DNA from 2 places in the Hydrogenophaga sp. 5NK40-0174 genome. Region 2 is predicted to be linked to the other one. Evidence: predicted binding sites of a transcription regulator. Region 2 holds the regulator's gene; the other holds the start of a gene.
The links. The regulator HrcA, encoded in region 2, represses chaperone genes, less so after heat shock. The targets are predictions, from matches to a motif close to TTAGCACTCNNNNNNNNNGAGTGCTAA.
Positions count from the first base shown of each region.

Region 1: a site for HrcA is predicted at 1,301-1,327, ahead of groES (co-chaperone GroES). Genes of this name have one in related genera too.

Region 1 is NZ_BAABWG010000004.1:535,547-538,955, reverse strand. It holds gene phhA (phenylalanine 4-monooxygenase) at 1-208, opposite strand, end outside; gene ABWV89_RS15980 (4a-hydroxytetrahydrobiopterin dehydratase) at 210-527, opposite strand; gene ABWV89_RS15975 (Lrp/AsnC family transcriptional regulator) at 690-1,187, shown strand; gene groES (co-chaperone GroES) at 1,448-1,735, shown strand; gene groL (chaperonin GroEL) at 1,782-3,409, shown strand, end outside.
Region 2 is NZ_BAABWG010000002.1:472,203-475,611, reverse strand. It holds gene greB (transcription elongation factor GreB) at 1-556, opposite strand, end outside; tRNA gene ABWV89_RS07910 (tRNA-Arg) at 664-740, opposite strand; tRNA gene ABWV89_RS07905 (tRNA-Ile) at 768-844, opposite strand; gene hrcA (heat-inducible transcriptional repressor HrcA) at 894-1,916, opposite strand; gene ABWV89_RS07895 (NAD kinase) at 2,014-2,931, shown strand; gene recN (DNA repair protein RecN) at 3,074-3,409, shown strand, end outside.

The sequences.
Region 1 (3,409 bases), on a different contig from region 2:
CCGAACAGGCCCGCCCTGGCAGCAAATGCGTCTGGCGCTCGAACAAGGTCTTCCAGACGGCGTGCTCATCGGCCGTGTAGCGATCCCATCGTTGGGGAATGGTCCAGTCGGCGCGATCTGGCTGGTAAGCCTCACCAGCGGCCAGCCCGTGTAAAGCTTTTGAAGCCGGGCCGATCGAGCCCGCTTCGCTCGTGTCAGATGCGCTCATCTCACGCCCCGTCGGGTGATGCCATCGCCACAAAAGCGGCATCGGCCTGCTCGGCCCATTCAATGTCCAGCGTGGACAGCCCGCCCACATCGTGTGTGGTCAAGGTGATGTCCACCCGGTTGTAGACATTGAACCATTCAGGGTGATGGTTCATGCGCTCCGACACCTCTGCCATCCGGGTCATGAAGGCAAAGGCCTGGACAAAGTCGTCGAAGCGAAACGATCGCTGAATGCTGGTTTTGTCTGCGCCAGCAGTCCACAAAGGGGCTTTCTGAGTCAGCTGCGCCTGCAGCACTGAAGTATCGATGGGGGTGGCCATGGGCAGTCTCCTTATGTCCTTTTTTCCTTATGTCTTTTTGCTTTTTGATGATCACACCGGGTGGAGGGATGAATGTCATTCCGATGTTCAGTTTCATCCACATCGAAGACAATTTGCTCTCATTTCCCATCCGGTTCAGACACCAACAGGAGAGACCCTTTCATGAGTGACGACATCAGCGATCTTTCCTTGCACCCATCATCACTGGACCGGCTCGACCGGCGCATCCTGGCTGCGCTGCAATCCAACGGCCGCATGAGCAACCAGGACCTGGCCCAGGCCGTGCACCTGTCCCCCGCCCAAAGCAACCGCCGTCACCGCCGACTGGAGAGCCTGGGCTACATCAGGGGCTACGAAGCCCGGCTCGACCGGGAAAAGCTGGGGCTGGGGGTCATGGCCTTCGTCCATGTGTCGATGGACCGCGGCCAGCACAAGGAAGTGCAGAAATTCCAGCGCACCGTGGCCAAGATGCCCCAGATCCTGGAGTGCCACGCCGTCACCGGCGACTTTGACTATGTCTGCAAGGTCGTCGCCCGTGACCTCAAAAGCCTCTCGGACTTCCTGCTCGGCTCCCTGGCCCAGCTCAATGGCGTCAGCAGTGTGCGCTCCAGCATCTGCCTCAACGAGCTGAAGTCATCGGGCGAGATGCCCCTGGATTGAAGAACGTCCAACCGCACAGACTGATTTCGCCATATGGAAATATCGGGTTTTCCCGGTATTTCACCTTTCTTTTCAAGACCTCGTCTTGAAATCGACATACACCGCCCTTATCATTAGCACTCGTTGGGATTGAGTGCTAACAGCACCTCCCCACATCGATCTGCGGTCAACGTACAGGGCCGCCCCTGAGGCGGACATTGACGTTGGCCGTCCTGTTTGATGACTGCAACCAAACCAACCAACTCTCTACAGGAGATGAAATGAAACTTCGTCCTCTCGCCGATCGCGTGATCGTCAAGCGCCTGGAAAACGAAACCAAGACCGCTTCGGGCATCGTGCTTCCCGACAACGCAGCAGAGAAGCCCGACCAGGGTGAAGTGCTGGCCGTCGGCCCAGGCAAGACCAACGACAAGGGCGAAACCAAAGCCCTGAGCGTGAAGGTCGGCGACCGCGTCCTGTTTGGCAAGTACAGCGGCCAGGCCGTCAAGGTTGATGGCGACGAGCTGCTGGTCATGAAAGAAGACGACCTGTTCGCAGTGGTCGAGTAATCACTTCACTCTGACAACACCAATTTTCTGTAAAGGAACCTGAACAATGGCAGCAAAAGACGTAGTTTTCGGCGGTGAAGCCCGCGCCCGCATGGTTGAGGGTGTGAACATCCTGGCCAACGCCGTCAAGACCACCCTGGGCCCTAAAGGCCGCAACGTGGTGCTCGAGCGCTCCTTCGGCGCCCCTACCGTGACCAAGGACGGTGTGTCCGTGGCCAAGGAAATCGAACTCAAGGACAAGCTCCAGAACATGGGCGCCCAGATGGTCAAGGAAGTCGCTTCCAAGACGTCTGACAACGCCGGTGACGGTACCACCACCGCTACCGTTCTGGCCCAGTCCATCGTCCGCGAAGGCATGAAGTATGTCGCCGCCGGCATGAACCCCATGGACCTCAAGCGCGGCATCGACCGTGCTGTTGAAGCCCTGATCGCCGAACTGCAAAAGTCCTCCAAGCCCACCACCACCAGCAAGGAAATTGCTCAGGTCGGCTCCATCTCTGCCAACAGCGACGCCTCCATCGGTGAAATCATCGCTGCTGCAATGGACAAGGTCGGCAAAGAAGGCGTGATCACCGTTGAAGACGGCAAGTCACTGCAGAACGAACTCGACGTCGTCGAGGGCATGCAGTTCGACCGCGGCTACCTCAGCCCCTACTTCGTGAACAACCCAGAAAAACAAGCCGCGATCCTGGAGAACCCGTTTGTTCTGCTGTTCGACAAGAAGATCAGCAACATCCGTGACCTGCTGCCTACCCTGGAAGCTGTGGCCAAAGCCAGCCGTCCTCTGCTGATCATCGCAGAGGAAGTCGAAGGCGAAGCCCTGGCAACGCTGGTGGTCAACACCATCCGTGGCATCCTGAAGGTTGTGGCCGTCAAGGCACCTGGCTTCGGCGACCGTCGCAAGGCCATGCTGGAAGACATCGCCATCCTGACCGGCGGCAAAGTCATTTCCGAAGAAGTGGGCCTGAGCCTCGAGAAAGTCACCCTGGCTGACCTGGGCCAAGCTCAGCGTATCGAAGTCGGCAAGGAAAACACCACCATCATCGACGGCGCTGGCGCTGCTGAAGACATCGAAGCACGTGTCAAGCAGATCCGTGTTCAGATCGAAGAAGCCACCAGCGACTACGACCGCGAGAAGCTGCAAGAGCGCGTGGCCAAGCTGGCTGGCGGCGTGGCCGTCATCAAAGTCGGTGCTGCTACCGAAGTCGAGATGAAGGAAAAGAAAGCCCGCGTGGAAGACGCCCTGCACGCTACCCGCGCTGCTGTGGAAGAAGGCATCGTGGCTGGTGGTGGTGTGGCTCTGCTGCGCGCCAAGCAATCCGTTGGCGAAGTCAAGGGCGACAACGCCGACCAGCAAGCTGGCGTGAACCTGATCCTCAAGGCCATCGAAGCACCTCTGCGCGAGATCGTCTCCAACGCCGGTGGCGAGCCATCCGTCGTGATCAACAAGGTGCTGGAAGGCAAGGGCAACTTCGGCTTCAACGCTGCCAACGACACCTATGGCGACATGATCGAAATGGGTATCCTGGACCCAACGAAGGTGACCCGGACGGCTCTGCAGAACGCAGCTTCCGTCGCGTCCCTGATGCTGACCACCGAGTGCATGGTTGCCGAGACACCGAAGGAAGACGCACCGATGCCTATGGGTGGTGGTGACATGGGTGGTATGGGCGG
Region 2 (3,409 bases):
GTGGCGTGTCCGGGTACCGCACCTCCAGAACTTCTACTTCCTGCTCACCGCCAGGCAACATCAGCCTGACCACATCCCCCTCGCGGGACTTGAGCAGCGCCCGCGCCACCGGCGATATCCAGCTGACCTGCCCTTTGGTGTTGTCGGCTTCGTCGATACCCAGGATGGTGATGGTCGTCTCCCTTCCATCGTCATCTGCGTAGGTCACGGTCGCACCGAAGAACACCTGATCGTTGCCCTTGTGCTGCGAAGGGTCCACCACTTCCGCAATCTCAAGGCGTTTGGTCAGAAATCGAATGCGCCGATCAATTTCTCGCAGGCGCTTCTTGCCATAGAGATAGTCCCCGTTTTCCGAGCGATCCCCGTTCTTGGCGGCCCAATGCACGGTTTCGACGATTTTGGGGCGCTCATCGTCGATCAGCCCGAGCAGCTCGGCCCTCAAGCGGTCGTAACCGGACCGGGTGATGTAGTTCTTGCCACCGGGTGTGGGCGGAGACGCGGCAAGGCCTTCGTCTTCGTCCGCGTCGTCGTTTTCCTTGGTGAATGCTTTGTTCATGACAGAGAAAACTCTACTTCATGCCGGCGGGCACCGTCGCTTTCAGCCACCTGAAAGCAAAAAAACAAAAGCCCACAGCTTTCGCTGCGGGCTTTGTCTTTGAAAAGTGGCGCGGCTGGCAGGATTCGAACCCACGACCCCTTGGTTCGTAGCCAAGTACTCTATCCAACTGAGCTACAGCCGCGCAAGACCGAAATTATAACATGCTTTTTGGTAGGCCGTGAAGGACTTGAACCTTCGACCAAAGGATTATGAGTCCTCTGCTCTAACCAACTGAGCTAACGGCCCCCGAATTCCGGTCCGGAAACCCCGATTGTAGAGGGTTCCAGAAGGGCCCTCAGGACTTGCCGCCGTGGCTGAGCGCGTTGCTGACCAGTTTGGACGTGACGTCGACGATTTCGATCATGCGGTCGTAGGCCATTCGCTGCGGCCCGATCACGCCCAGCGTCCCCACGACCTGCCCGTCGACTTCGTATGGCGCGCTGACCACTGACAAATCCTCGAACGGCACAACCTGGCTCTCGCCACCAATATAGATGCGCACGCCTTCTGCCTGATTGGAGACGTCCAGCAAACGGGCCAGCTGGGCTTTCTGCTCGAACATGTCGAACATGCGGCGCAGGTTGTCCATGTCGCGTGAAAACTCGTTGACCGACAGCAGGTTTCGTTCGCCGGCAACGACCACCTTGTCGTTCTCGCTGTCAGCTTCAGAGCCCACGTCCACGGCCGCCCGCATCAGGTCGGCGATTTCTCCTCGCAAAGCGTCCAGTTCCTGCTTCAGGCGCTCCCGCACAGCCTCGATATCGAGCCCCGCGTAATGCGCATTGAAGTAGTTGGCCGCTTCCACCAGCTGGGATTGATCGAAATCGCTCTCAGTGTGAATGATGCGGTTCTGGACTTCCCCTTCCGGCGATACAAGTATCACCAGCACCCGCCGCTCCGACAGGCTGAGGAATTCGATATGTCGAAAAACAGTGGTCCGGCGCGGCGCCATGACAACACCCACAAACTGTGAGAGATTGGACAGCAGCTGGGCGGCATGGTTGATCACCCGCCCCGGCTGACCCTGCTCAATGCCAGAGGACGAAAAGCCCTGGATTCGCGCATCGTCCCGGCGCGCTGTGAGCATGGTGTCTACAAACAAACGGTAACCACGCGCTGTCGGCACCCGTCCGGCCGAAGTATGCGGGCTGACAATCAGACCCAGCTCCTCCAAGTCGCTCATGACGTTGCGAATGGTGGCTGGCGAAAGCTCAAGGCCGGCCTCCTTGGAAAGCGTGCGCGATCCAACGGGCTGGCCGTCGGCGATATAGCGCTCGACCAGCGTCTTGAGCAGCAATTTGGAGCGGTCATCCAGCATGACGCCATTTTACGAAGCCCTCGCCTGTTTCCGGCCATTGACGCACAAGGGATAGCGAGTACACGCCGGGGCCGGCGCTCTATGTTGTAATTTGCGCATGTCAAAAGCCCCAGGCGCCCCGACCCCATCTGCTGCACCCCGTTCAGGGCTGAAGTTCGGCCATGTGGCCATCATTGGCAAGTTTCAGGCGCCCGGCTCCCGCGACGCCGTGGACGCCATCGCCCACACCTTGATGGACCTGGGCTGCGAAGTATCGCTGGAAGAGGAAACTGCCCACAGCACGGGGCTGTCCAGCTATTCGGCCATCCCGCTCAAGTCCATCGGCAAATGCTGCGACCTGGCACTGGTGGTCGGTGGGGACGGCACCATGCTGGGCGTCGGCCGTCAGATGGCTGAAGAAGGCATTCCCCTGGTCGGGATCAACCAGGGCCGCCTGGGCTTCATCACGGATATCCCGCTCGATAGCTACCAGGAAAGCCTGACCTCCATCCTCAGAGGCGAATACGAGGAAGACAGCCGTGCGCTGATGGACGCCGCTGTCTGGCGGGATGGCCACTGTGAATTCAGGGCAACAGCCCTCAACGATGTGGTTGTCAACCGCGGCGGTGCAGCCAGCATGATCGAGCTGCGCGTGGAGGTGGACGGTCATTTTGTGGCCAACCAGCGTGCTGACGGTCTGATCATTGCCTCACCCACGGGCTCGACTGCCTATGCGCTTTCTGCCGGCGGCCCCATGATGCACCCGGGTATTCCCGGCTGGGTCATGGTCCCTATCGCACCACACACGCTGTCCAACCGCCCGGTGGTCCTCCCGTCTGATCGCGAGATTGCCATGGAGGTGGTCGCAGGCAAGGACGCCAGCGCCAACTTTGACATGCACTCGTTCGCCAGCCTGATGCATGGCGACCGTATCGTTGTGCGCCGATCACCACACGCCCTGCGCCTGCTTCACCCTGTCGGCTGGAGCTATTTCGATACCCTGCGCAAGAAACTGCACTGGAACGAGGGTCACTGAACCCTCTCAAACCCGGCATCATCGACATTCGGCTGAGGGCTGTCGCAAAAACGGCATCGTTTCTTGCCACAATACGCATTTGATTTGTCTGTCAGGCACTTGACCTGCCCGGCTGACAGGACGCGTTTTACTCCTTTGCATCATGAGCCTCCGCCGCATTGCCCTGCAAGATTTCGTTATCGTGCAAAGTCTGGACCTGGATCTGTCTGGCGGATTCGGCGTGCTCACCGGAGAGACCGGCGCAGGCAAGTCCATCCTGATTGACGCCTTGCAACTGGTCCTGGGCGCCCGGGCTGATGCAGGCGTGGTGCGAGAGGGTGCCAGCCGTTGCGAGATCACCGCAGAGTTCGACATGGCTGATGCGCTCCGCCCGCTGCTGGACGCCCACGGCTTCACCGAAGAGGATTCGCTACTGATCCGGAGAACGATCGACGCCGACGGCCGCAGCCGGGCGTGGGTCAACGGCAGCGCGGCCACC